DNA from 3 places in the Prochlorococcus sp. MIT 0604 genome. Region 3 is predicted to be linked to each of the others. Evidence: predicted binding sites of a transcription regulator. Region 3 holds the regulator's gene; each other region holds the start of a gene.

Region 1 (10,120 bases), 810 kb from region 3:
ATAATGATCTTTCTATAAAGAAATAAAAAAGATTGATGAAGTCATTCAATACTTGGAATTTAACAAATAATCAACTACATGAATTATTCAAGGATAAAAATAAATTTATCTCGATAAGAGTTAGAGGTAACACTTGGGAACCAATAACAAGATGGCTAAGATTAGATTCTAGAATTTTCAAAGAGACCACAAATAGACCAAGAATTACATTATGTGATATCGAGTCTTTAGCAGAGATTTATAACTATAGATCCATCAGATGGAAAGCAAAAAAATTAACTCCTTTACCAACTAAATTAATCCCCAAAAAATTAAAAAATATTTTCCGTAAATTACCTTTAATAAAACATTTGGCTTATGAGCTAGAAATAACCTTTTATAAATATATAGAAAATAATTCTGAGCAATTAATTTCTATAATTATTCCGGCAAGAAATGAAGAGGGGAATAGGGAACTTTTCATACAAGCCCTTAATAAATTCAAACAAATATCCAATAAAATTGAAATTATTTTTGTAGAGGGTAATAGCCTTGATAATACCTACTCTTTACTAGAAGACTTAAAAGCAAATTTCTCTGATTCTTTCAAAATTTTTCTTTTAAAACAAAGTGGTAAAGGAAAGAAGAATGCTGTTGTTGAGGGTTGCAATATTTCTTCAGGAGAAACACTGGCAATAGTGGATAGTGATTTTACCGTTGATATTGATGACAGTATTGCTGCAATAATGGAGTCGAAGAAAAATGAAAATATACTAATTAATTGTTCTCGTACAACTTTTCCCATGGAAAAAAATGCAATGCGATGGGCAAATTATATTGGTAATAGGTGTTTTGCAATTTTCATATCAATCCTTATTAATAAACCAATATCTGATTCACTTTGTGGAACAAAAGTATTTTCGAGGAAATTTTTTAATCTTATGAAGAAAAATGGAAGTTGGGATTCCAAATCTGATCCATTTGGCGATTTCACAATTATCTTCGAAGCAGCCAAAAACGACATAAAAATTCTTAATTATCCAGTGAGGTACTATGCCAGAAAGTCAGGGGCTCCAAATATATCAAGATGGGTTGATGGATTGAAGCTGCTTAAAGTATGTCTAATTTACTTAGTTTCAGATATTTAAATTTAATTACTTATTATTTATTTTTAAGAAAATTCTAATTTCTTTTTCTTAAACAAAAAAAATAACTTCTCAAAGTAATTATTTCTTGAATGAAAAGTATTTAGATCCCAAGAAGTTATTCAAAGATCCAATGCAAGCTCCAAACACCCAAGCAATTTTATAGTTTTCTATTATCCTTTCAATAAATACTATTACTAAAGACATTTCTATTCCTCCCAAAAAATAAATTAAAATAAATAGAGAAAAAGATTTTAATAAAGGTTGTCTAGAACTATTTTTGAAAACCCAACATTTTGCAAAAACAAATGATACTAGTATTCCTACGCAATATCCAAATATAGAGGCAAATAATATATTTTTAAAAATCAGATAAAAAGCTCTATAAGAGATAAAATTAAAACTTGATGCAATTGCTCCAGATACTAAAAATCTAAATATTTGTTTGTTGTTTCTTTTAAAAAATTTATACAATTTCGAAATTTTTATTTTTTAATTAAATTAAATACAAGGTGCTAATTTTGTATCTATCTAACTTATAAATCAAGTTAATCATTTTAAGCAAGAAAATATTACAGAAATCTTTCAAGATAATTTTTAAAAACCTTATTAAAACAAGTCTATATATTTGAATCTGATACAGAAATATATTTAAAAATAAATATCAAAATTTCGAATTATTTTTTTAGGAATTCAAATTCATAATTAAGAATTTATTCATATCAATAGAGTTTAAATTGATGCTAATTAACCCAAACATTTCTATCGCTACAGAATCTCCTATCGATTTACAAGAAGTTATTATTGTTTTTGAGACTATGGATTGGGATGCTCTTATATATCTAAAAGGAAAAGTCATAATAAGATTGCAAAGAGAAGAGTTAGGTGGTGGTGGAATAGTCTCAATCCACTCTCATCCAATTCGATTATTAGGCAATATTGAGCAAGATAAGATTGTTGTCAAAACAAGTAATGGGAGACCTTAGTTTTATAAAAGTAGATTCTTTTAAAGTTGGTAAAAAAAAAATAAAAATATACAATGCATAATGCACTAACTGATTAGGTAATTGTTTAATCTGCAGCAATAAGTAGAAAAGATATTCCAATATTAATTCTTGCCGAAGGAAAACTTTTCACTATAGATCAAGTTCAAAGGTAATTCCTGTCGCCAAAAAAAGAATTATTTTAGCGACAAATATTATTTTCTAAACTCAAAAGTGATTTTTTATAAAATATTTTGCAATTTGGTCTTTTATAGATGACAGTTATGGACTAAAATCTTTTGAGCGGGGCGTGGCGCAGCTTGGTAGCGCGGGTGCTTTGGGAGCACTAGGTCGCAGGTTCGAATCCTGTCGCCCCGATAGTTATAGCAATAGATCTCAGCAATTCCAAAAAGTGAGTCTCAAAAATCCGTAGAAAATTCCGTAGATATTTATGGAAATTAACAAAAACTTCTACGGAAGTTGGAGGATATGTGTGCAATTAAATGTTGAATACAGGCAATATTGGACTATATTATGATCAATCGGATTGCAGCGAGTGACTTTTCGTTCCCTTATATATAAGGGCGTGATCAACCTTAATCGGCAATGTTTACGAAGAAACCTCCGCCAACCCCCTTCCACTACCGCCACGAAGTAAGCATGGTTGCCCTTCTTGAAAAGCGGAATTATAGATGGAGCTCTAAGAGTGAGACGTAGTTTCTGGGGAGGGTCTGCAGATTAAACAAAAAATTAAATGTTTTTTCTCAGATCATGGCGTTATCAACTTGGCTTCCTTTAGAGGATTTGGCAGAACAACTATATTGTTCAGAACGTACTATTTATAAACTTAAAGCTTCCAATGTATTTGAAGCCGGAACTTGTTTTTATCGGATAGGTAATGGACAAGAAAAAGGGAAATGTATTTACAACTTAGAAAAATGTAGAGAGGCATTACTCCTTCATACCAAGGAAGGACAAGAAAAGAAGAAAGGAACTCGATATAGCAAAAAAATGCTTAAAGACCTTGTTTCAAGGGAGGTTAAGTAATGAGTAACAACAAAAAAGATCCAGAAACACAAAAAATAATAGCTAAAGAAAAAACTAAAAAAGTTAGCTCAGACGAATACGCCATTAGTCCTTTTGGCACTTTGTATAAAACTTATAAAAGAACAAGTATTCAAAAGCCAGCTAATAAACAAATTAAAGATAAGAAAAGGGAAGCAAAAACAATCACTGAAAGGTTAAATTCATTTGACGACGAAGTAGATACCTTTTTTAAAGGTAATTGTGAAATTCAACCAAAGGACAGAATAGTTTACTTAAGGGATAAAGCGAAAAATCTTGGATTAAATCTAAGAGATAACGAAATCAGAGCAAAGATTTGGGAAGGTCGTAAACGATCTAAAGGACTTGTGACAATGCTTGCTCCAGATATGGAAATAAATGCACCACAAGAGGTTTGGTTAGTTGAGGATTTAATAATGAAATCCGATACAAACCTTCTTATTGCTTCTCCTAAAGTTGGAAAAACTACTTTAGTTGTTGACTTGATTGGCAAATGGAGTCGAGGCGTTGAAGATTCCTATTTGGGTAAAAAGTTTATTGGTAAGTGTCCTTCGATTTTTATTGTTGGGACTGACATGCCCAGGTCAAGGTGGTTACCACTTCTGAATAGATTTGGTCTCGCAGAACAAACAGGCAAAGATAAATGGAAATTATTAAACCCGATAATTGGCTTATTTACACAAAATGAATCATTGCATCTTGATGATTCTGGATTATCTCGTATTGGAGAATTAGTCAGCAAAAATGAGGGATGTTTATTGTTGATAGATAGTTACTCAAAAGTTGTTGCACCTCTCGGACTTAAAGAATCTGACGCCAGTTTTGCTGGCCCAATTGGAGATCTTCAAGAGGTTGTGGCGCCTTTTGGAGTAACTACAATTGTCATTCACCACAGTGGCAAACAAAGTTTAGGATCTGGTGCTGTGATAGCTTCAAGGGGTTCAACTGCTCTTCCGGCTGCAGTATCTCAAGTTATAAATTTAAAATGGTTTAATAGAGACGAAAATCGTCAGGATAAAAGAATACTTCTTGAAACTGAAGGTAGAGGAATGTCTTTAGAGGCAATAATTTTGCAGACTCAATATGGTTTTGAATCTGATGGAGATGCAACTGATGTCATTGAAAGGCACAAAGAAAAAGAAAAAATAGCACGATTACAAGACACTCAAGCTGAGGTATTTGAAGAGGTGAAAGATAGGAGACCTCTAGAAACAACTTCTGGTGACATTAAAAAGGCTTTAAAGATTGGTGATAGGTCTGCTCTCAGGTCATTAAGAGCATTAGAAAGAAAGGGTTTATTAATAAGCGAAACCAGAAGAACTGATAAAGGTAGATGCGTAGTTTTTAAAATATCACCAACAATTGTCTTAACTGACTAGATGTCTTAGGTGACTAAACCGTCTGATCTTTTTAGACATTGGACACTTCAGATACTTAGGATGCATAGACACATTAGGCACCTTTAGTAAAAAACTTTCGAAATTATTTATGAAAAAAGAAACCGATATTATCTTTTGGGTCCTTTCTAGAGTAAGTGGGTGGGTGATTTCGAGGCGCTCAATATTTCTAGGTAAAAGATTGCATAATTAGACACACTTTTACAAATTCCCGATTATACAAATAGCTAAAATTAAGTTGTAGCAATTTATCTCATCAAATGTAAATAATTAAAGATGAAACCAAAATCATTGCATTTGGAAGCTTATACGATTTCCGAAACAGCTAAAAGACTAGGCTATAAAAGCACTAAAACAATCTATCGACTTCTCAAAAGAGATTTATTAGAAGACTATGTTTATCTAGAAAGATCAGGAAGAGTTTATTTAGTATTAGAGCCGCAAAATCTTCCATCTTTAGGGGAAAAAATTAGAACAAATATTCAGTTTAAAAAATCTAATGTCATTAAAAAAGGGGCTAAGCCCCTTTTTTTTAATAATTCGGTTTAATTAAAATTAATTTCCTCCCAGAGGTGACCAAAGAGTTGCTTCTGATCCTATAACTGGGGCAACACCATGACTTTTGATTTTAGTAGAAACTTTATTTTTAACAATAGGAGTATCTATTTCTCCTAAAGCTGACCATAAAGTTGATTGATGAGCGATAACAGCTGGAACTTTTAACGTTTGAGATTGTAAAGAAGGCTTATGGGTTCTTACAAGTTGTACTCCAAGAGAACCAACAACAAATGCCCCAAGAAAACCTGCAAATATAGCAGTAGTATTGTTACTCCTTACTGAGGTAGATACGTTATTAGACATAATAGTTATGTGACTAAATTTCATTTTTGACCGAAGTCCCCGTTCCTTGGCTTCAATCTTAATGCGGCTCGCAAAACGAGATGAACGTTTTTGTAGTCTACGCTACATATTAACTATAAGTACAATTTAATTTATAAGTTGTTCATTACTATACAAAAACTTATTAAAAAATAAGAAACTTAATTTTAAAGTGAAGAAAATATATTTGAATTTTTTTGAGTAAAAAATGATTGATTATTTTCATAATTGTTAGCAGAATAACTTCCGGAAACAACAGTTCCGTGAGTTACCCCAAAAATAAAACCAAGTAAGATCGCTAAACGCATCCAAGAGTATAAATTTGAAACTAATTTCCCTCGAATTTAGAATATATGATGTTGTTATTTATACTAAATAATTTTTTATCCCCCAAGATATGACATTGATGGATGAATTTTTTGATTTTTGTCAGTTGTTTTTTCTAATTTTTTAAATCTATCTTCACTATAGTTATCTTCTCTCGCTTCCCAAATGCTCTTGATTTTATTTTCCAGTTCATGGAGATTAATTGGTAGAGATAACCATGGGTTTAGATTTATACCTTCACTAGAAAAAAGACACGTGTAAGCATAACCATCGCTAGTTATCCTCAACCTATTACAATCTGAACAAAAAGGATTACTTACTGAAGAGATTGTACTTATAAAACTTTTTGAATCACTGATGTACCATCTATTGGCTGTTTGCCCTTCCTTTCTTCCGTAGTCTTTTAATCGATATTTCTTCTTTAATAAACTAATAATTTTTTCAGAGAAAAAAACATCTGATGGCTTCCAATTATTAGATGTGCCTACGTCCATATATTCAATAAAGCGAATTTCTATAGACCTTTTTTTTGCAAAATCAACTAATTCAAAAATTTGATTATCATTTATCTCTTTTTTAATGACTGCATTTATTTTTAATTTCCCCTCCTTTGGATTAAATCCAGCATTAATTGCATGATCTATTCCTTCAAGGACAGTAAATAATTTTTCTTTACCAATAATTTTATTTTCCTCTCCAATCATGTTTGAAAAAATATCAGGATCAATTGCGTCTAAACTTACTGTTATACGGTCTAACCCATTTTTAAAAAGCTCAATAGCTTTTTTCTCAGAGAGCAAATATCCATTTGTAGTTAAAGAAATATCCTGTAAATTTGCTATTGGATTTGATTCTTCTAACCTTTGCAATTTAATTTCATGAAGAAGTTCATCTAATTGAGAACTTAATAAAGGTTCACCTCCAGTAATTCTTAAAGAATTTACCCCTAATCGACAACTGACCAAAATTAATTTTTTAAATTGTTCAATATTTAATACATCTAAACTATAATTTTCTGGCTTACAGTAAATGCATGAAAAATTGCAATTTTGTTTAAGAGATAACCTTAAAACTTTTAACTTTCTTTTTCTATTATCCTCCAATTGCTTAAGTCCCATTATTCATATTTAAAAATTCTCTCTTCGAATTTATATTAATTAAATCTCCATTGTTTGCATAGAAATATTTATGGGGAATTTGATCAACCCATCCAAGAAAGTTTTTCTTTCCAGAGGATAACTTTTTTTTTAATTTAAAATGATTTTCTTCATTGAGGGGATAAATACCGAATAATGGTTGTACAAAAATTCCATCATGGGATACTACCGCAGAATTTTGATTTTTTTCCCATGATTTAATAAGTGAATAAATTAATTTTGTATTCAAATTAGGCATATCGATTGGGATAATCAGGATATTTTTAGTGTTTTTTTTAAAAGATGAAAAAATTTGTTCTATACAAGTTAAAGGGCCATCAAAGGGTTTGGCATCTGAAATAAACCCAACATTATTTCTTTTATCAACTTCTTTTGAATGAGAAGTATGATTTGTTATTACAAAAGTTTCCAAATTAAGAGTATTTAATATTTTTATTTTATGAGTAAGCCAATTTCCGCCTTCATGATGTTTAATTAGTGCTTTATCAAACCCCATTCTTGAACTCTTGCCACCAGCCAAGATGAATGCCTTAAATTTTTTATGTTTTATTTCCATAACTTAGGTAATATTTTCCCACGAGTATTTTATGTATCGAATAATACCAATAATAAGATTGCTAATTATTCCCAATTTTGAATTTTTCTTAGTACTGACAATATAATTTTAGCCTTTTAAAAAATTTGAATTTATTTCCCCTCAAATTTCGTATTAAATAATACAAATGAATGCATTGATCGAAATATAAATTGCTTAAAAATTAATCTTTAAAAATTTTCATGTTAAGTGATGTTTGGTCTTTGAATGGCAGATATAGAACTCTTCACCTCACCTGGTTTGCCTTTTTCCTTACTTTTGTTGTTTGGTTTAACCTCGCACCTCTTGCAACTACTGTTAAAGCCGATTTAGGTTTATCTGTCGCTCAAATTAGGACAGTAGCAATATGTAATGTTGCTTTAACTATTCCTGGCAGAGTTTTGATTGGAATGTTATTGGATAAATTTGGTCCAAGAAAAACTTACTCAACAATCTTGATATTTTCTGTAGTCCCATGTTTATTATTTGCTAGTGCGCAAGACTTCAATCAACTTGTAATTGCGAGATTGCTTTTATCAATAGTAGGAGCAGGTTTTGTTATCGGAATAAGAATGGTATCTGAATGGTTCCCTCCCAAAGAAATTGGATTAGCTGAGGGAATATATGGAGGATGGGGAAATTTTGGATCTGCTTTTTCTGCGCTTTCTCTTGTTGCCGTAGCTGGATTCTTGTCTTTTTCAGGAGGTTTTGAGTTTCCAACTGGAGCCGTACTGAATTGGAGAGGAGCTATTGTTCTTACAGGAATTATTTCTTTTGTTTATGGAATTATTTATTTCTTTAGTGTGACTGACACACCTCCAGGAAAACCCTACCAAAGGCCTGCAAAAACAGCTGGTTTAGAAGTAACGAGTATAAGAGATTTCTGGGGTTTAATTGGAATGAATGTTCCATTCGCAGCAATTCTTTCAGTACTATGTTGGAGACTTCAGAAGGTAGGTTTTCTAACTTCTTCTACTTATCCAATAGCTTTGCTTGCAGTATTGGCTTGGTTTGTTTTTCAGACTTGGGGAATTGTAAGGACAAATATTGAATTGTTGAAAGGAACTAAAATTTACCCTAAAGAAGATAGATATGAATTCAAACAAGTAGCTATTTTGGAATTAACTTACATAGTAAATTTTGGTTCTGAATTGGCAGTAGTTTCTATGCTTCCTAGTTTCTTTGAATTTACTTTTGATTTACCTAAAGCTGTAGCTGGAATTTTGGCATCATGTTATGCATTTGTGAATTTAATAGCTAGACCTGCAGGAGGATTAATATCTGACAGAACAGGTAATAGAAAAAATACAATGGGATTCCTGACAATGGGATTAGGTTTTGGATATCTATTGATGTCTTTAATAAAACCTGGAACTTTTACAGGATCAGCAGGAATTCTTATGGCTGTATTTTTAACTATGCTCTGTTCATTTTTCGTTCAATCAGGAGAAGGTTCAACTTTTGCTTTAGTTCCCTTAGTTAAAAAAAGAGTAACAGGACAAATAGCTGGATTGGTTGGGGCTTATGGAAATGTTGGTGCGGTAACTTATCTAAATATTTATAGCCTTTTACCTTTATGGATGGGTGGAGGTAAAGATCCTTCTCCAGAAATAATTGCGGCTTCAAATAGTGCCTTCTTCCAAGTCTTAGGTATAGCAGGATTAATAGTTGGATTCTTCTGTTATTTCTTTTTAAAGGAACCTCAAGGATCATTCGCGGATGCTTATGAAGGCGAAAAAGCTGAAAATTACGTTTAACCAATAACTATTGAGATATTTATAAAAGAAATTTTATGAATTTTACTAAAAGTCAATGCCCATATTGCGGTGTTGGCTGTGGTTTAAAAATGAAGCCTAAAAGTTCTGTTTCTGATGATAAATGGTTAGTAAGTGGAGATAGGGATAGTCCTTCAACTCAAGGTAAATTGTGCGTAAAAGGAGCAACAGTTTGTGAGACCCTAAAAGATGGGAGATTAAAAGTACCACTTTACAGGGAAAATTTAAATAAAGAATTTAAAGAAATTTCCTGGGACGAATCATACGAAATTCTGAAAGAGAATATTTTGAGTTCTATAAAGAATTATGGACCTGATTCAATAGCTATGTATGGCTCAGGTCAATTTCATACTGAAGATTATTACGTAGCCCAAAAGCTTCTCAAGGGAGCAATAGGCACAAATAATTTTGATGCTAATTCAAGACTATGCATGAGCTCAGCAGTAGCTGGATATAACAGAAGTTTTGGCTCTGATGGCCCTCCTTGTTGTTATGAAGATATTGATCATTGCTCTTTAATTTTATTAATAGGGACAAATACTGCAGAATGTCATCCCGTTCTTTTTGATCGAATTAAAAAACGTAAAAGAAACGTAAATGATAATTTAAAAGTAATAGTAATCGATCCAAGAGAAACAGAAACTTCATCCATAGCAGATTTTTACTTACAAATTTCTTCTGGAACAGATCTTTTTTTATTAATTGGGATTGCGAATTATCTTTATAAGAATCAATTAACTGATCAAAATTTCATTGATAAGTCGACCGAAAGCTATTTTGATTTTGTAAAACATATACAAAAATGGGATTTAATAAAAATAAGTGAAATTTGCAATATA
Region 2 (10,120 bases), 710 kb from region 3:
ATAATTCTTCTCTCTCTTAGAAATAAGAAAAAAGGTGCAGAGAATGCGAAGGCTATAAGAAAAGTTCCAATGTATACAACCCACATATTCTTCATGTTTAGTTTTTTTGATTCATTTACTATCCATATAAAAATAGCGCTTGCACCTACTAATAGGTCTCTAGAAATTGACTGAGCTGCAGGGTTTGCATTCGCTAACGAAATGAAGTTATTTATATCAAAGCTGTTTCCATATTCCCTAGCAAATTCAAAATTTGCCAACATTGGTAGGACCGCCCCCAAAATTGATAGAAAAAGGTAAAGAAAAGATAGTATCTGTTTATTATCTTTTAAAATGTTAAATGAATTCACTTGTCAAAAATATTTCTTTTAATAATAGTATTTAAAAGCTTATGGTTGTTGAAAAGAATAATAAAGTTGAAGACTATAAATTTAAAAAAGGAAATTTAAATTTTGCCGTTGTTGGTCATGTTGAGTGGATAAATTTTTTAAAGGTTGATCAATTACCAAAACCAGGAGTCATTTCTCATTCTGAAAAGTCCCTTGAGTATCCAGCTGGTGGTGGATCTATTATCGCGAAAATACTTTCTGATTTAACCTTAAACCAAATTCATTTTTTTACGTCATTAGGTAATGATGATTATGGAGATAAGTGTTTCAAGATTCTCTCAAATATGGGAATTAAGTTGCATGTGGCTTGGCGTGATAAACCAACTAGAAGAGGATTTAGTTTAATTGACTCTCAAGGTGAAAGAGCAATAACAGTTATTGGAGAAAGGTTAGCTCCAACTCATAAAGACAATTTAGAATGGAACATTTTAAAAAAAATGGACGGAATTTTTATTACTGCATCTGATTCAGAGATTTTTAAAATGGCTAGATCAGCTTCAATACTGTGTACAACACCAAGGGTAGGATTAAATACAATTAATAATTCAAATGTTCTTTTAGATGGATTAATAGGCAGTAATCTTGATCCCGGAGAAGTTTTTTCTTTTTCTGAATTATCGTTAAAACCCAAATATACTATTAAAACCGAGGGAGAGAAGGGAGGCATAATATTCCCAGGAGGAAGATATAAGGCTCTTAAAAACAAAAAATTAAAGGTTGATTCTTATGGATGTGGCGATTCTTTTGCTGCTGGGATTCTTTATGGAATGGCATCTAAATGGGATATAGATAAAAGTTTAAATCTTGCTAAAGTAATGGGAAGAGACGCCAGTGAATTTTTCGGCCCATATGCAAATAGTGATTAAAAAAATAATTGAATTAAGACTTATATGAGCAATCTAGATAATAAAAATAAAAATCTACTTGTTGAAAACATTATTGTTTTCTTTTTATTTACTGTTTTTTTAGTTTTTAATTCTTTAAAAACTTTATCTAAAATTTTTACCTATGGAATCATAAAAAAAGAAATATTAACTACTAAAAGTAACTTAGGCGTAGATATAAAAATAAAAATTAAGTAATGAATATATTTTTAGTTTTTCTAATTTTAGGAGTTGTTTTTTTGGGCTACAAAAAAATTAATTCTAAAAAAACAAAGAACTTAAAATTAGATAAATTTAAAAATAAACTACAGAGTACGCAAACAAATATTGACAGGATTTTTTTAAGAGAGGAAGAAAAAACCTTTTCAAACCCTAATATAAATATCTATATTGGAAGTTATGATAAAGAAGAAAGTATAAACAGAAAATCTAATATTCACAGAGCTAGGCTTTCAAAATTTAAGAAATCCAAATTAAATGGTGAGATGATATTTCAAGACGAAGAACAAAGGATTTATAAATTTAATAATGGTAAGAAAGTTTACTTATAATTTTAATGCTAACTACACTCAAGACTTTCTCTAGTTGAAACGCCTGTTGTTGGATTGATCCCATCCGCAATTTCACAAAGATTCCTTTGATCTTCGCTGTCAAGAATAGCAAAAGAAAAATCTGCTCCTTCTATTTGAGCTCCTGCAAAACTGCTACCTGATGCGATCATATTTATTAAAACTGCATTTCTAAGATCTGTTTTTTGGAAATTAACTCGATCAGAAAGCGTATCGGTCAGGTCGATTCCATTTAAATTAGAACCTTTTAAATCAGAAAGGGTTAAAGTTGTCCCATGTAAATCAACGTCACTAAAATCTGCGTCTCTTGCAACTGCTCCAGCTATAGAAGACAAATGAAGATCCTCTCCATGAAAATCAAATCCTGTAATATTAGATCTTACATAACTTGGGACTTCATCTCCCTCACCCTTAACAGCTACATTTGCTCCAGCAAAAACTGGAGAGGATAAAACTAGAAAAGAAAAAGTTATGCATAAAAAATATTTTAAGAACTTAAAAGATTTCATACTAAATAATTCAAACATTGTTATTTTATAACAATTAGATAATTTTTAAAATTGATGTATAGATTTGGAAAACCTTTTTAAGATTATTTAACACTATAAATTTTAAATCTAGGTTCTAGATTAGTTATACAATCTAGAAGTTTTTTATTATCTTTGCTATTCGTTACCTTGAATTCAGATTCCACTGTACCGCCTTCATCTCTAATGGCTTGATTTAAAACTATGGAACCGTTTTCGTCAGATACGGATCTATGAAAAGTTCCTCTAGGTATCCTTAAAATATATCCGCAAGATTCTAATCTAACTTTATAAAAAGGATATTCCCAACCAAAATTGACAAGGAAAAATGTTCTACCCCCGGAGATAGCTAATAGATTATCTTCTTGATTGTGATGTATGTAAAATTGCCAATTATTAAAATCTTCATCATTTGGAGGACTAACCGCAGGACCACTGTGAATAACTAGATCTCTGTAGTTTGATTCATTAACACTAATATCAAAAAATCTGACATCTTTTGTATCGCGAAATTTTTCATAACTTATCAATTCAAACATTTTTGATTTATTTGATTTGATAACTGGAATTTCTAAACTTGAGTTCAATTTTCTTTAAAGATTAAACAAATGAAAACAGATATATATATCTAAGAACGTATCAATTAACACTAAAAAAGAAACATATTATTTTTTATATTTTTTGTTATTTTAAAAGATTAAAAATTTAATGTTTATTTAATTTCAAGAGGTTTGATTTCCCAAGATAAAGTATTTTCTAGATTATTTTTTCCTATAAAGTTTCCTGTAATTACGGAGGTTAAATTAGCTTTTGAAGAGGATACCAATGTTAAATATCTATCATCAATCAATCCTTTTCCGCTGGGATCAAAACCTCTCCAACCAGCACCTGGAATATATAATTCAGCCCAAGCGTGTAAATCCATCTCAGATGGTAAAGGATCTTCAAAATGGTAACCACTTACAAACCTACTTGGGATACCTATAGACCTGCAAGCTTCAACCATTAGCATTGCTAAATCTCTGCATGAACCTATACGTTCTCTAAGTGTTCTGCTAGCCGGCCATGCTGGACCTGTATGTCTTTTGGTATATTTAACCCGATCTTGAATAATCTCTATTAGTTGGTAGGTAAATGATAATGCGTTATTAATGCTTCCTGCTAAGGCTTCTTGGGCCAGTTCTACGGCAGAGGGATCGTGTTGTCCATTTGGCATCCATCCCTCTAATGCACCCTGTAAATCTCTGTTAATAATGCTTCTACAAAAAGGTAATGTTAAATCTCTATTTTTAACTCCATCAATAATGTTTGGATGTTTAATAGTTTCAACTTCGCTGATTGATTCAATAATTAAATTATCTGTTAATCCATTGAATCTGATTCTATTAATCTCTTCTCCGCTGGCAGCAAGTAATGGATAAATAATTTCTGGATCTGGGGTTATATTTAATTCAAAATTCTTTAGTTTTTGGAAGCCATTTGACCTTGGCTTTATACATAATCTATGCTCGCCTAATTGAACAGGGTCTTCGTATTTATATTCAAGTTTGTGAATGTATTTAATCCTCATTAATAAACTTATTAATTAATAAAATATTTTTCTTGAATGAGATCATTTAATTTATTTAAATCCATTTGCAATGAATCGATTGCCTCATGTAAACCATCATTTATTATATCTTCAATTCTGATATAACTCCACTTTGCTTTAAGCAAACCTCTCATGCATTCTAATTCTGAAGGATTTTCAGGAGATGGAGAGTTATCTATCGTTTTAAGAGTATTGCTTATTCCATCAAGACAGTATCTAACTGATCTCGGAAAGATTGGATCAAGTAAAAGAAATCTCGCAACTGAATTAGGCTTTATAGAATTTTGCACTGCTTTCCTAAACATTTGATAAGCTCCAGCTGAACGTAAAAGTGCGATCCATTGCAGCTCATCAAGAACTCCTCCAAGTTCATCTAAGCTGGGCAATAGTAAATAATATTTAACATCTAAAATTCTTGATGTTTTGTCAGCTCTTTCGATTAATCTTCCAAGAATGCTAAATCTCCACGCAAGATCTTTGCTCAGAGTCGCATCTGTAATTCCATAAAAAAGCTGACATTCTCTCCTTATTTCGCTTAATTGTTCTTGTCTTGGTTTATTCCATATTGCTTCTCCTTCTTGCATATTCCAATATAAAATATTAATTTGTTCCCACATTTCTGTGGTCATGACATCTCTGATTTGTCGTGCATTTTCTCTTGCCATTTGAATGCAAGAAATTATACTGTTTGGGTTTAAACGATCTCTTATTAAAAAATTAATAACGTCATCAGGTTTTTTCTCAGGGAATCTTTTATCAAAAGATTCTCTGTCACTTGATGCTTCAATTAATGGGAGCCAAGGTTCTGCACTTCCTGGAGGACAATCTAATGACATTGCTTCACTTACTTCCACGAAACGAGATATATTTTCCGCGCGTTCTAAATAACGATTTATCCAATAAAGAGATTCTGCTACACGACTTAAAAGCATATTATTTACCTACAACCCATGTATCTTTGCATCCACCACCTTGAGAAGAATTGACGACTAATGATCCTTTTTTTAATGCTACCCTCGTAAGCCCACCTGGGCTAACCCATGAATCTTTCCCTCTCAAGATATATGGTCTTAAATCAACGTGACATGGATATAGTTCTCCATCACATAACGATGGCACAGTAGATAATTCTAACGTTGGTTGTGCTATGAAATTTCTAGGATTTTTTTTAATTTTATTAGCGAATTCTTCTATTTCACTGGTTGTTGAGTGAGGTCCAATTAACATTCCATAACCCCCTGCTTCAGATACAGACTTAACAACAAGTTTTGATAAATTTCCTAGAACATATTCTCGATCCTTTTGGTAATGACAAATATACGTTTCTACATTTTTAATAATAATTTCTTCATCAAGATAATATTTAATCATTTTTGGGACAAAAGAATAAATCATTTTGTCATCTGCTATTCCAGTCCCAGGTGCATTTGCTAAAGCAACATGACCTGCCTTGAAAACATCAAGTAATCCGCTAACACCAAGGCAGGAATCTTTTCTGAAATTGAGAGGATCTAAGAAATCATCATCAATTCGTCTGTAAATGACATCTACTCTTTTTAATCCAGAGGTGGTTTTTAAATACACATAATCATCATTACAAACTAAGTCATGACCCTGAACTAGTTGGATGCCCATTTCTTGAGCTAAATAACTATGTTCAAAATAAGCACTATTAAAAATTCCTGGAGTTAGTAGAACTATCTTGGGAGTATCTGTCCAAACAGCAAGGTCTTGAAGCGTTTTTAAAAGATATGATGGATATTCATCAATTGGTTTTACTATTCTGCCAGAGAAAAGATTAGGAAAAATATTCTTCATAACTAATCTATTTTCTAAAAAATAAGCAACCCCAGAAGGGCATCTTAAATTATCTTCTAAAACATGCCAATCTCCTTTTCTATCCCTTATTAAATCAAGTCCTGAAATTTGACACCATTTATTTAGTGGAGGTTTGAAACCCATCATCTGAGGCCTCCAACCTTCTGAACTCTCTATTAATTCTCTTGGAATTATTCCATCATTTATTATTTTTTGAGAATTATAAATATCATCTAGGAATAAATCTATTGCCTCAAGTCTTTGTTTTAGGCCATTTTCTAACGTTACCCAATCATCTTTACTAATTATTCTGGGAAGTGGATCAAAAGGTAATATTCTCTCAGTACCTTTTAGACCAGTATCGTTTAATCTAAAAGTCGCACCATGTCTTAGTAATAATTTTTTTGCGGCAGAGTGATTCCTGTTTAATTCTTCAAGTCCCATATTATCTAAAGATGCAAGAAGCGGAATCAATATTTCTCTAGCAGAGTTAACATTGTCCTTAAAGTATTCATCAAAACTATTTTTAGGCTGATAACTTGAAAACATATATTTCATCATTTAGTAACTTTTACTTTAGCTTTATATCTTTATTCGTATTTATGGCTACCAAAAATAATATCTCTTGACTCGATCTATACCATTATTTTGATCATTGAAGTATATTTTTTAAAAATCTAAAGGTATGGGTTCTAGTAATTGGCAATATGTATTTTTTAGATATTTCGCAAGCTTTCTTTTTATCCTCTCTCACAGTTTGCTGGTTCTTGATCATCTACCAGTAGGGGCGGCACTTCACGGACTTGGGGAAGTTTTTATTGCGCCTTGGGCTTTTAGGGAAAGAGCATGGGATCTTGTTGTTATTGCAGTTTTATTTTTCTTTTTTGATATCTGGGGACTTATAAACACTCCTTGGAATTAACTGATATTATTTATTTACTAATTCTGAGAAAATGATATTAAGGATTAAGTCTTATTTTTATCTAATTTATAAAATAATTTTTCTTTTATCACTTACGAATATTTCTAATTTGTATGCACATAATTTATTTAATGGTGGTTGTAATGAACATTGCGGCCAAAAAGTTAAAGTAATAAGTAATAAAAACAAATTAAAAAATATTGATGCTCAAATAAATATTGATAGTGAAAATTCTTGTTTAAATAAATCACTATGTAGAGGTTAACCTCTCGAGATTTTTTAAATTGTTTTATGAAAGTGTTTCTTTGATAATTATCATTAAATTACCATTTGCTTGATAATTTTTTTTAGGAGGATTTATTTGATTTTTAATTAAAAAAATAAAAGTATATATTAACGGTAGAAGTAATGATGACGCTGCAAAAAGAGCAATTATCTGGTTCAACCTAATAAATGGTTTTTTTACAAGATCCTCTCCGCACAAGCCACAAATCAAAGTACCATTTGAGGATTTTTTTTGAAATTGATATTTAGGATTACAATATGGGCAATAATATTGAACCATTTTAAAATTTTATTGCTTTAATCATTATCTATAAAATTAGAAGAAAGTCATCTAATAACAAAAAAGAGGGCTTATTTAAGCCCTCTTTTATCTCTTACTTATATTTTTTACTGAAGTTAATAACGCACCTAAATCATGGATCCTTGTTGCTAACTTCTATTAAGCTAATGCTTACCAAAATTAACTAATTGTCTTTAACTGGGGCAAAAACTCAAGAATTAAGCTTGTTTCTCAAAGGGCACCTAAACGATGCAGAAGAAGGAAGCTTAGACATTAATAAAAAATAATTGGAGCAGTTAATTAAATTAGTTCGGTTTATTCCGAAATTTCAGGCAGGCTATCGATCATTTTGAAAGACCTCCTAGAACTCAACAATATAAAATTAGGAAAATATTTCTCTAAAGACAATCCGTTTTTATACGCATTGCTTTTTAATTAAAAATGTCCGAGAGTAGGAATCAATTGAGCTAATTTTTTTGAGATATTTTTAGTAAGTTTTGCTTATTTCTTTTGATATTTAATTCGTCTATCTTAATTTTAAATAATTGAGGAAATCTTTTATGAATCATTCGAAAGAAGTTTGTAAAACTGATAAATCAAATCCCATAGACGAATATTTTCAATGTCTCTCATATTGCGATATTCACCCAAAAGGGATAGATAATGACTGTGAGGTCATTTGTATGGAAAGACATTTAAAAGCTAACTATTGGTAATTAATAAATTTCTACTTTTTACTTAAATCCCTTTGAAAAAAGGTTAGTACGAACTTTAAATTTCCATACATTTACAACACCTTTTGCATTGACTGCTGCAAGTGCACAATCATCAGGTCTCCATGATATTGCCCCTACTAAATCTCCTGCGAATGCAGCCCCAACGGGATCACCATTGCCGTCATTTTTGAGGAAACTTGCGACAACGGAACCATCCCTAGATCCTGAGGCTACAAGCATACCTTTATTTGAAAACGCAAGGCTGGAAATAGGTTCAGTATGGTGACATAGCTCTCCTGGCATAGTGCCCTCTGGACCATTCCCTATAAAGCTCCATACTGTGATTCTTTCACTGCCACTTGTCGCTAATAATTTTCCGCTTTCATCAAAAGAAAGGTGACTTGGTTTTCCAGGGTATCCTGTCATTTCAGCATCCATTCCTGATGATCTTCTCCAAAAATGAACTGAATTGTCTTGACTCCCACAGGCAACTATATCTCCATCTGGGCTTAATTCCATAGAGACCAATGATCCTTGCCACTCGAGTTTTTGATTCGTTTTATTATTAACTATGTCAAAGAATGTCACTCTGCCGTAGCATGCAGTTGCCAGCTCATTTTTATTTGACCATGTTATTGCACTTACTGTGCTTGGATGGTCTTCTGAGATCCATTTCTCTTCTCCAATTTCATTAAAAACGTATACTTTTTTTGAGGAAGCTATCGCTAGAAATAAACCATCATTAGAAAACTTGAGGTGTTCTACCCAACCCTTGCCAAGATCAAGCGTTTTAATTACTTTACCTTCGTAGCAATTGCAAATTTGAACATTCCCATCCTGACCTGATGTTGCAAAAATTTCACCCTCTGGATGAATTGCCATAGCTAGTAGACCACCGGAGTGTGTATTTTCTTTTTTCCAAATGATTTTTCCAGTATCTCCTTCGAACGCAAAAATACCTCCTGCCACGTCGCCAACAATAAATTGTTTTCCTTTAAGAGCCCAGCCACATGCTATGGCGTAATCGTTAACTTCAGCAGTCCATCCTTCATGGAACATGCCTCTTGGGCTAAATGGTTCTATATCAGGCATTTATCAAAGCCTTCTTGCATCTCTTTCTCATTTAAATTTCTACCGATAAAAACAAGTTGATTTCTACGAGGTTCGTTACCCCATTCTTTATCAGGTTGTGCAGTAAATAACATGTGAACTCCTTGGAAAACTATTCTCCTTGGGTTACCTGAGTAACTTATGAAACCTTTAGTTCTGAATATATCCACTCCTTTTTCTGATAGGAGTCTACCCATCCAAGTATTTAGTTTTTCTGGGTCAACATCTCCAAAACGCTCAATAGCAATTGAGCCTACTTCATCATCATGTTCGTGCTCTGCTTGCCAGAATCTTTCAGTATTGAATGGAATCTCTTTATTTTCGTCACTTTTAATGACTTTCATATTGAATTCTTCAGCGGTGTGCTGTGTAAACAAACCTATTTTTGTTGGTTTTTCTATGTTAAGGATGAAGGATTTATTTCCTTTATCCTCCAATTTGAGATTTATATGTTCTCCATATGGGATGGTATTTCCAGGATCTAAACTATTAGCTTTTTCTGCATAAAGTCTCACTGAGAATTCAGCACCATCTTTAAGTTCGTCTTCACTCTCTCCTTGGTTAGCGAGGGCTACTAATGACATTTCTGGATCGGGTCCTTCTTCTAGCATTAATTCATATTTACCTGCATCAAGATCATAAATACCTGTCCATTCAAAAGGATATTCTGGTTCAAGGAATGTTGGCCTGCGTTTAAGGATCTGATCAAGATCAAATGCACTTAGATTTAAGACTGTTTCAATTGGTACTTTGGCATTCTCGGCTCTAATAATTCGGGTCATTCGGTTCATATCTCTCAATCTCGATTCAAGAGTATCTAGTGCATCATCAGAGACCAAATCAGTTTTATTAAGGACTAGAACATCTGCAAATGCCACTTGTTCTGAACTTTCATCACTCCTGCCTAGCTGCTGATCAATGTGGGCAGCATCAACTAAAGTTACAATTCCATCAAGAGTGAATTCAGAACTTATCTCCTCATCCATGAAAAATGTCTGAGCAACTGGTCCCGGATCTGCTAATCCTGTC
Region 3 (10,120 bases):
GAAATTACATCCAAAAGTTTGCTGTAAATGGGATTCCTCAGGTTAATCTTTTTGATAAAAAGGGTAATCTAATATCTACTTTTATTGGTAAACAAGATGAAATAAAAATAAGAGAATCTATTAATAATTTAGAAAAAGAAGAGAAACCCTATGAGGAAATTATTAATGCTGAATTTTCAACAATTCAAGAAAATAAAAATAATAAAGTTAGTCCACGTAGTCATGGATAATTTTTACCACTCTAAAGATTTTGATACAATAGGAAAGCATTGTTTAAAAATAGACTTGCAATTTTTGGCGATAGACTTGTGTTCTTTTTGGGTACCATGAGCTGATCTTAAATGAATGTAATGTATCCAAGACCTGCATGATCCAGACATATAGATTCGTGTTGGAGTTGCTAATGGTAAAACAAATCTTGCACATTCTTTGGCTACCCCTTCAGCAAGTAAATCTTCATATAATTTTGAAGCAGCCTGAAAATGTAAATCAATTTTTTCATTGAATCTTTTTTTTAACTCATCAGGAAGGTCGGGGATTGAATTTTGCCTATTTTTAGAATCTTGACGCCTCAACTCTGGTAAGGGAATATTGCCCAATTGAGAACTATCTGCATATCTCTGTGAAAATTCCTGAAAAGTAAAAGATCTATGTCTTAAAATTTGAGCAGCGATTCCTCTGTTAGTTTCTATTTGTAAGGTCATAAATGACTGTTCAAAAACACTCCAATGTTCATTTTTTATGCAATAACTTAGTAATTTTGAATAATCCTCATTTTCCTGATTTTTTGGATTACTTACTCTTGCAATGTAAGCCATTGTTTTTTCTGCATCGGGAGTTAGCGAAATTAGCTCAACTTTACTCATTTTAGATTTTTGCTAGAGTCACTTTTTCTGGTTGGTTTTGATATTTTCCTTTTCTATCTTCATAGGTTGTAGAACATGGATCACCTTCAAAAAATAGTAGTTGGCAAATACCCTCTTCAGCATAAATTCTGCAATCTGCACCTGAACTATTACTAAATTCTAAGGTTAGATGACCTTCCCACCCTGCTTCGGCGGGTGTTGTATTAACAATTATTCCTAGTCGTGCATAAGTACTTTTGCCTATACAGATTACAGTTATATTTTCTGGTACTTTCATCTTTTCTAAAGCCACTCCTAAACCATAGGAGTGAGCAGGGAGAATAAAGAAGTCTCCATCATTATCATGGTGAAGTTCAGTTTTTTCTAAATTATTAGGATTAAACTTTTTGGGATTCATAACGGTACCAGGGACATGTCTGAAAATTAGGAATTCTTTTGATGAAAGTCTTAAATCATAGCCATAAGATGAGCATCCGTAACTCAAAACTGGCTTTTGTTTATTATCAGGCTCAAGATGCCTCACTAAATTTGACTGAAAGGGCTTTATCATTCCTTCCGAGGCCTGTTGATTTATCCAGAGATCATTTTTTAGCATTGTTTTATGAGCGAAGTTCGGTAATTTGGTTGGCCATTAATAATAGATCTTTAGGAATATCTGTACCAGTAAGAATTACATCTCCTGATATAAATCGGTTTTCAAGTGTTGAAATCAAATCATCTTTATCGATAATTTTCATCTCAATAGCTAAAAAAATTTCATCAAGTATGATTTGGTCGTTCTCGTCAGATTGTAGTTCTTTTTTACAAAAGTTCCATAATTCAACAGTAGATTCATGAATAGATTTTTTTAAATTATTATTATTTTCAATTTCTTCTGAATTATATTGATCAAATGAATGTGATGATCTTATCCAGGTTAAGTTACCGCAAAGCTTTACTGCATTATCAACTCCTTGTTTTACGCCTCCCTTCATAAATTGTATTAAGAGCACTTTTCTACCAAGAGCAGCATTTCTTAGAGAATCTCTAATAATAGATGGGTAGCTTCCTCGATATGAAGAATGATAGATTTGAATTTGCCCGTTTTGTGTAAATCTTTTTACGTTAACTTTGTTAGCAGTATTTATGTTTACAACATCAAGATTATTTCTGGAACAAATATGGGATGAACTATTTACCATTATTAAATTCTTTCTACATGCAGTATAATTAGAATCTACCGACACTGCATATAGTGTAATTTTACTTAAAAAAGTCTTAATCAAGTGGAAACTGGCAGAAAAAGCCTTATTTGTAAATTAATAAGAATTGAAAATTGTTACTGTTGATACAAGATATTTTAGGACGTCTCCTTAAATTTTTTAATAGTTAAGATATTTATGATACCTGCTTCACGAGGATTCAACCGCTTTAGTTCGCAACATTCCGGACAAAGTAAAATTAACTCTATTGGAGAACGTTTTCCAATCAATAGAACTTTAATGGAAGTTATTAAAGGTCTTGATGGTGCAAGCACAGAAATGGTTGAGAGATCTAAAACTATATTTTTCCCTGGGGATCCTGCAGAAAGGGTTTATCTTATAAGAAGAGGAGCAGTAAGATTATCAAGGGTTTATGAGTCAGGTGAAGAAATAACAGTTGCTCTTTTAAGAGAGAATAGTCTCTTTGGTGTTTTATCTCTTCTAACAGGACATAGATCTGATCGTTTTTACCATGCTATAGCATTTACAAGGGTTGAGATGATAACAGCACCTGCCAATTCTGTTTTAAGAGCTATAGAGGAAGATGCATCAGTAGGACTATTACTTTTGCAAGGGCTTTCAAGTAGGATCCTGCAAACTGAAACCATGATAGAAACTCTTACACACAGGGATATGTCTTCTCGTTTAGTAAGTTTCTTAATGGTTCTTTGTAGAGACTTTGGAGTTGCAGGTGAAAAAGGTATCACAATAGATCTAAGGCTTTCACATCAAGCAATTGCTGAAGCTATTGGTTCTACAAGAGTAACCATTACAAGATTATTGGGAGATTTAAAGGATTCAGGGCTTCTTAATATTGAAAGAAAAAAGATCACAGTGTTCGATCCAATTGCTCTTGCAAAAAGATTTAATTGATTCATCATAAATTATGATGTATTGAGGGTATGCAAACGTGTGGCTTGGATTTTAATTGTTTTTTTAATATTCCTGGGAGGATTAATTGCACCATTTGGGGATATTCTTGGAACAAAGATTGGTAAAGCAAGATTTAGTATCTTAAAATTAAGACCGAAAAAAACAGCAACTATAATAACAATAATTACTGGTGGTTTTATTAGTTCAATATCAATAGGATTGTTGATTTTAGTAAGTGAAGAATTCAGACAAAGGCTTTTTGTTGATATTCCTTTTTTGCAAAAAACTTTAGATGAAAGTAAAAAGGCTTTAATCCCTTTACAGGAAGAACGAAAGGAACTTGAAGGTAAAATTATGCAAAAAGAAAAGGAGTTAAATCAATTAAAAAATAATATTAAAGAATTTAGGAGAGGAAATATTGTTATTAAAAGGGGGCAAACTTTATTTATTGCTGAGATCAATTCCAGCTCAAATATAAAACTAGACTTAACAAAAATCTTTAATGAAGCTGATAAATTTGTCAGGAAAATTGTTATCCCAATTAATAAAGAAGCAAAAAATATTCTTTTATGGAGACCTAATGATATTTCAAGAATTGAGAAAATAGCAGCTAGAGGTGGTAATAAGATTTTATTAATCAAATCAGCCACAAATGTTTTAAAAGGGGATAATTATGTTTTTGTATCTCCTGATTTATTAGAGAATAAATTTATAGTCAAAAAAGGGGATGTTATTACAAGTTCAATTCTTAAAGAAACTGATTTAAATCTTAAATCAATAAATACTAAAATTAAAGCATTGCTTAGAGAAACAAGGGATGAAATTAAGTCAAAAGGATCACAAGTTAGTGAAATTAATACAAATGGAAATTTTGTAAAAAAAATTAGAGACTTTCTTCAAGAAAATCAAAATATTAAATTTAAGTTAGAAGTAGTATCTTTAAGAGATAGTAAAACTTTAGAACCCATAGTCGTTGAAATAAATATTTTAAAAATTGCATCTTAAATGCCTAGAGTAATAACTATAGATCCTGGAAAAAGTAAATGCGGCTTAGTCTTAGCTGAAATTAGTGAAAAAAAAGTTTATCAAGCCATCATTGTTAAAAGTGAATTAATTGAGAATTATGTCAGCAATTTAATTGCCGCTGAGGATATATCACAAATTATTATTGGCAATGGTACAACCAGTAAAGCAATCAAAGAAAAGCTGTATTTTTTTAAAAAAGAAATAATAACTTTTGAGGAAAAAAATACTACTTACAGGGCTAAAGCAAGATATTTCGAACTTTTTCCAATTAGTGGTCTGAAGTTTTTAATGCCTCGAGAGGTTTTTATTTTTAATAAAAATCTTGATGCCATATCAGCTTTAATAATTTTAGAAGACTATTGCAAAATGAAGTTTACTTTGAATCAAAATGTAGATTTTAAAACTTGGCTGAAATAGTGAATTTATATTCATTCCCTGCTTCTAATTCATAATCTTTTTTTAATAAAAATCTCAACAAGGCATTCTCAATTAATGCTCTTCCCAAAGGTGGATTTACTGTTAATAAACCTTTATGAAAAGACCATGTAAAAGTCCATTTAAATTGACTAGCTTCCACAACTCCCTGAATTTGCTTTTTTGAGAAGCAATATTCCTTAACACTTAACTTGGCAATCGTTTCAGGTTTTGAACGCATTTCTTAAGGTTGGTCTTTGCCAAAAGAATTTAGTTCATTAATTATATATTCTTCTTTTTTTGTATTTAGTTGTTCGAGGGATTCTATTACTCTCTTGTAAACTTTATCCAATATCAATTTTTCTTCTAGAGAAATATTTCCTAATACATGTGAAATGGTATTGAAATTATTTTTTCCTTCTATTAGAGGAGGTGACCCAATACCAATTCTTATTCTCTTAAAGTTTTGTGTGTGCAATTGTTCAATGATGCTTTTAAGCCCGTTGTGTCCCCCTGAACTTCCTTTTCTTCTAAATCTTATTTTTCCAAGCGGAAGATCTTTATCATCGACTATTATAAAAATCTGATCTAAATTGATTTTGTACCAATCAACTATTGCTCTGACCGCATCACCACTCTTATTCATAAATGTGTTTGGTAAAAATAATCTGAAAGTAGAATCATTGATTTGAAATTCTGAGCAGGAACTTTTGAGCTTATCTTTAAATAAAAAATTTGAATTATATTTTTTTGAGAGATTTTCTAGCAGTGAAAAACCTATATTATGTCTACTTTTTGAGTATTTTTTCCCAGGATTTCCTAACCCAATTAAAAATATTTCTTTCATGGTTTTATTTCTCAATCTTTTTTCATTGAGAATAATTATATATATGCAAACTATAACCCAGTAAATTAAAACAAAAGTTCTAAAAAGAGATTATTTAGTAATTTAAATTATTGGTATAACTTCTTGATAGTTTTTTTGAAATCTAGTTTCCGTTCCAATCTACTGAGAAACCTTGTAATAAAAGTGATTGGTTATAAATTTGTAGAAGAATAACTAAAAAAACTAAAAGAAGTAGGCCAATTACTGTCATGACAGGAACTGCTCCCCAACCAGGTACAACTTTTCCTTGACCTGAATTACCAATTGCTTTTAAAAGGCTTCCTAAGGCTGTTTTTTGACCCATGTTAAAATCACTAAATCGAATATTATTTCGCTATTGTATAAGAACTTATACATAAATTGTTTACAAACTTAGCAAAATTGATGCAAACTTTATCATCTGCACCAGATCCAGCAGTTTCCATAGCTGTAACAATTCTGGCATTACTTCTAGCTTTAACTGGTTTTGGTCTTTGGACTGCCTTTGGACCTAAAGCCGCAAAGCTTACAGATCCATGGGATGATCATGATGATTAATCACTTTTAAAGTATTTCAAAATTTTCCAAAAATACAAAAAGTAAACTTTTGATCATAGTTTAATTATAAATTTAATAAAATATAAATCTGTCAGCTAACCTAACCTCATGCTTGCCTTAAAAATTTCTGTATACACTATTGTTTTTTTCTTCGTAGGAATTTTTCTTTTTGGATTTTTAGCAAGTGATCCAACAAGAACACCAAATAGAAAAGACTTAGAAAGTCCTCAAGATTAATCTATTAAATAAATTTTTCAATTGATTTCAGGTATTTCAAAAAAAGTTATATTTTCTTCTTTTTTATTTATTAATTGTATACAACCATCAATTTCCGCTTATCTTCTAGAAGATAATGGAAACAGTGATAACTCTATATCGCAAATTAATTTTTCAAAAATAACAAACAGGAAAATCCTATCAAACACATCAAGATTATCTTTTAATAATTCTGATCAATTATCAGTTAATAAAACATTTTTAAAGAAAAATTCAAAAACTCTTTTGGCCTACATTAGTGGAAATCAAAATGAGTTAGTAATCCAATCTGATAAACAGTCAGAAATCGATGATGTTATTTATGCGGAAGGCAATGTAGAGGTGAAGTATAAAGGCAAAATCCTTAAAGCTGATAATTTAATATACGATAAGTTCAATAAAAAAATTAGTGCTAAAGGCAATATAGTTTTAATATTAGGTGAACAACTTTTTAAAGTTTCTCAACTAGAGTACAGTTTCATATCCAAAAAAGGATATCTATTAGATGTTAAGGGATCTATAAATACGGATACTTTGATGAATGATTTATCCTCAAATTTCAGCTTATCAGATATAAATAAGCTAGAAAATTTGCTTGAATTAAAAAACAAGGAAGTCGTACATACTCCAAGTAAGCTTGAGAGTTGGTTACTTTTTACAAAGAAAATGACTATAGATGGTAAAAATTGGAAAAGTACGAAGGCAGTGTTGAGTAATGATTTACTTGAATCGAAACAATCTAAGTTAGTAATTAATTTATTAGAAGTTTATCCTAGTAATGAAAAATTAAGATTCAAGTCTGCATTAAATTACATAATATTTGAAGAGAAAATTTCAATACCTTTTTGGTTAGGTGATAGGGCGTTTGATTTGGATAATTCTCAAATTGATAATAGATGGAATATTGGATATGAAAATTTAGATAAGGATGGGTATTTTATTGGTAGGAAATTTAATTCCGTAAAAATTTCTGATGATTTTGTTCTTGATTTAGAGCCTCAATTTTTAATTCAGAGGTTATTCAAAGGGTATTCTAAAAGTTTTGTAAAGAAGGACGAATCAATCACTTCAGATAGGGTTAAGAGAAATTCAATTATTGAGGATTATTTTGCTCTAAATGCCCAGATAAGGGGCACAATAAAAAATTGGGATTTAGAAATAGACAAGAATTTAAATTCTCTTGATTTTAATAAATTTTCAGATGCATTTAGATTTAAAACTGAATTGAGTAAAGAAGTTAATTTATTAGACTCAAAATGGGAAAAAAGTTTTTATGGAATTTATAGAGAGAGGGTCTGGAATGGTTCATTGGGTGAAGCAGAAATTTTCTCAGGTTATGGTTCAAAATTACAAAAAGAAAATACTTGGATTGTTGATGGTATTAAAAAGTCAGAATTTTTATCTTTAGGTTTGGCCAACATAACAGCAGAGGCTTTAAATAATAAAAAATTATTAACTAACTTAAAAGGTAATTTGTTTTATTCTCTTGATCAGAAATTTCCAATTAGCATTGTAGAACCTAAAAAGAAATCTATTGATATTTCATATAAGTACATTCCTGAACCAATCAATAAAGGCTTAAGTCTTAATACAAAATTTGAAGCCTCATATTCTTTCTATGAAAATGGAAATCATCAAGGATATTTAGGGTTAGGATTAGGTCCAGAATTAATATTTGGTAATTTTAAAAATAAAACTTTTGACTATACTCGTATAAGTTTTTTACCTTTTTATAAATTTGATAGTGGCGAAAGTGTTTTTAAGTTTGATCAGAATTATGAGGACTTCACTTTAGATATTTCTCTTGATCAGCAATTATATGGACCAATAATCCTTAAAAGTATCGGGACTTTGAACTTAACAAATAATTCAAATGATTATGGTGAATTTATAGATTCTAAAATTTCTTTAAATTGGAAAAAAAGATCGTATGAAGTTGGTATTTTTTATCAACCTCATAATCAAGGAGGAGGTATTTCTTTTAGTCTTTATGGATTTCAATAGCTATAACAAGTTATTGTTTAATTGTATATAAGGTAATTGATTAAATTTATTTTCTATTAAATTTTCATTCTTAAGTAGTGTTGAAGTGGCATCCCATTCTCCTGATAAAAACATTTTTCTTGAGCTTTCCTTAATCTCAAGATTGAGATTTAAATCTTTTGATTTTGCTAGGGAGTTTTTCAGATCAATTTCTAAAAATAAAAATTGATTATCGCAATATTTTTGCATTTCTTCTATGGATTTTTTAGATAGCGTAAAACATGGAATTCCTATCGCAATACAATTACTATAAAAAATGTCGGCGAAACTCTCTCCTATTATTGCTTTTATACCCCATCTCATAAGCGCTTGGGGGGCATGTTCTCTGCTGGAACCACAGCCAAAATTGCTATTAACAATTAGTATCGAGGAATTTTTGTTTTCCTCTAGATCAAATGGATGCCTTCCTTTTAAAGTTTTTCTATCATCTTCAAACACTGATTCACCCAATGAATCAAAGTTAACACACTTCAAAAAACGCGCTGGAATTATTCGATCTGTATCAATGTCGTTACCAATCAAGGAGAAACACTGCCCGATTATTTGTGTAATTTTTCCCATTGGTGGGGTAAACTCTGATTTCATCAGTTGATAAATTCTCTAACATCACTGACTTTGCCATTAATTGCAGCAGCAGCAACCATTGCTGGACTCATAAGGAGTGTTCTTCCACTGGGAGATCCTTGCCTGCCCTTAAAATTTCTATTACTTGAGCTAGCACTAACCTGATTACCTATTAGCTTATCTGAATTCATTGCTAAACACATTGAGCAGCCAGGCTCTCTCCATTGAAATCCAGAATCCTTAAAAATCTGATCTATACCTTCTCGTTTCGCTTCACTGGCTACTTTTTCTGAACCTGGAACAGCAAATGCTTTGACATTCTTGGATACTTTTTTGCCTTTTAATACTTTAGCTGCAACCCTTAAGTCACTGATTCTGCCATTAGTGCAACTACCTATGAAACAAACGTCAATAGGAGTATCTTTTATTAATTGTCCTGGCTTGAAACTCATATATTCATAAGCCTCTTTTGCAACTAATTTATCATTTGGGGATAAGTCATCTAAAAGAGGGATTTGTTGATTAATGCTTATACTTTGGCCGGGAGTGATACCCCAAGTTACGGTTGGCTCTACTTTAGAAGCATCTAATTTAATTACATCATCATAAATTGAATTTTCATCGCTTTTTAACGTTTTCCACCATCCGAGCGCTTCATCCCAATGCTCATTTTTTGGAGCACATAATTTATTTTTAATGTAACTAAAGGTTTTTTCATCAGGGTTTATGTAGCCGCATCTTGCTCCTCCTTCAATAGACATATTGCATATCGTCATCCTTTCTTCCATTGATAATTCATGTATCGCAGGCCCTGCGAATTCATATGCGAAACCTACTCCAGCCTTTACACCAAGTTTATTAATGATATGAAGGACTAAATCCTTAGCATAAACACCCTTGGATAATTTATTGTCACACCAAATCTGCCTCACTTTTAATTTGTTCATGGCTAAGGTTTGGGTAGCAAGAACATCTCTTACTTGACTTGTACCTATCCCAAAAGCAATTGACCCAAAAGCTCCATGAGTTGAAGTATGAGAATCTCCGCAAGCGATTGTCATTCCTGGCTGAGTTAGGCCTAATTCCGGGGCTACTACATGAACTATTCCTTGATTACCACTACCAATATTAAAAAACCTTATTTTATGTTCTAAGCAATTCTTCTCAAGTGTTTCGATCATCTGCTCAGCTAGATTATCTTTGAAAGGCCTGCTCTGATTATCTGTTGGCACAATATGATCAACAGTAGCAAAAGTTCTTTCAGGGAATTTTACTTTTAATTTTTTGTCCTTTAAAGCACCAAATGCTTGAGGACTCGTCACTTCATGGATAAGATGAAGACCAATAAATATTTGATCAGATCCTCCAGGAAGACTTGAAACTTTATGTAAATCCCAAACCTTATCAAACAGGGT

Evidence for each region. Region 3 encodes NtcA, which controls nitrogen genes in cyanobacteria. Its sites were predicted from a motif close to GTANCNNNNGNTAC; they were not measured.
Region 1: the regulator NtcA is predicted to act here: its motif matches at 7,522-7,535, upstream of EW14_RS06035 (molybdenum cofactor guanylyltransferase).
Region 2: the regulator NtcA is predicted to act here: its motif matches at 6,375-6,388, upstream of EW14_RS05530 (circularly permuted type 2 ATP-grasp protein).

The regions. Positions count from the first base shown of each region.
Region 1 covers NZ_CP007753.1:1,073,337-1,083,456, forward strand. Annotated here, with positions in the region: gene EW14_RS05990 (glycosyltransferase family 2 protein) at 36-1,127, shown strand; gene EW14_RS05995 (GtrA family protein) at 1,206-1,598, opposite strand; gene EW14_RS06000 (hypothetical protein) at 1,865-2,110, shown strand; tRNA gene EW14_RS06005 (tRNA-Pro) at 2,412-2,485, shown strand; gene EW14_RS06010 (hypothetical protein) at 2,879-3,154, shown strand; gene EW14_RS06015 (AAA family ATPase) at 3,154-4,551, shown strand; gene EW14_RS06020 (helix-turn-helix domain-containing protein) at 4,846-5,118, shown strand; gene EW14_RS09870 (hypothetical protein) at 5,125-5,430, opposite strand; gene EW14_RS10075 (hypothetical protein) at 5,616-5,756, opposite strand; gene EW14_RS06030 (GTP 3',8-cyclase MoaA) at 5,832-6,893, opposite strand; gene EW14_RS06035 (molybdenum cofactor guanylyltransferase) at 6,883-7,488, opposite strand; gene EW14_RS06040 (NarK family nitrate/nitrite MFS transporter) at 7,710-9,263, shown strand; gene EW14_RS06045 (molybdopterin oxidoreductase family protein) at 9,299-10,120, shown strand, end outside.
Region 2 covers NZ_CP007753.1:976,927-987,046, reverse strand. Annotated here, with positions in the region: gene EW14_RS05570 (DUF2834 domain-containing protein) at 1-350, opposite strand, end outside; gene EW14_RS05565 (PfkB family carbohydrate kinase) at 392-1,255, shown strand; gene EW14_RS05560 (hypothetical protein) at 1,280-1,471, shown strand; gene EW14_RS05555 (hypothetical protein) at 1,471-1,824, shown strand; gene EW14_RS05550 (pentapeptide repeat-containing protein) at 1,833-2,351, opposite strand; gene EW14_RS05545 (hypothetical protein) at 2,435-2,908, opposite strand; gene EW14_RS05540 (transglutaminase family protein) at 3,082-3,939, opposite strand; gene EW14_RS05535 (alpha-E domain-containing protein) at 3,951-4,892, opposite strand; gene EW14_RS05530 (circularly permuted type 2 ATP-grasp protein) at 4,894-6,336, opposite strand; gene EW14_RS05525 (hypothetical protein) at 6,464-6,700, shown strand; gene EW14_RS05520 (hypothetical protein) at 6,732-6,965, shown strand; gene EW14_RS05515 (DNA gyrase) at 6,990-7,265, opposite strand; gene EW14_RS10325 (hypothetical protein) at 7,826-7,981, shown strand; gene EW14_RS05510 (WD40 repeat domain-containing protein) at 8,000-9,073, opposite strand; gene EW14_RS05505 (GTP-binding protein) at 9,061-10,120, opposite strand, start outside.
Region 3 covers NZ_CP007753.1:263,139-273,258, forward strand. Annotated here, with positions in the region: gene EW14_RS01375 (thioredoxin domain-containing protein) at 1-230, shown strand, start outside; gene thyX (FAD-dependent thymidylate synthase) at 234-866, opposite strand; gene dcd (dCTP deaminase) at 868-1,461, opposite strand; gene EW14_RS01390 (cob(I)yrinic acid a,c-diamide adenosyltransferase) at 1,466-2,047, opposite strand; gene ntcA (global nitrogen regulator NtcA) at 2,246-2,980, shown strand; gene EW14_RS01400 (DUF3084 domain-containing protein) at 3,020-3,985, shown strand; gene EW14_RS01405 (hypothetical protein) at 3,986-4,423, shown strand; gene EW14_RS01410 (DUF3146 family protein) at 4,404-4,661, opposite strand; gene pth (aminoacyl-tRNA hydrolase) at 4,665-5,267, opposite strand; gene psbH (photosystem II reaction center phosphoprotein PsbH) at 5,410-5,610, opposite strand; gene psbN (photosystem II reaction center protein PsbN) at 5,691-5,843, shown strand; gene EW14_RS01430 (photosystem II reaction center protein I) at 5,952-6,080, shown strand; gene EW14_RS01435 (DUF3769 domain-containing protein) at 6,102-8,102, shown strand; gene leuD (3-isopropylmalate dehydratase small subunit) at 8,103-8,726, opposite strand; gene leuC (3-isopropylmalate dehydratase large subunit) at 8,726-10,120, opposite strand, start outside.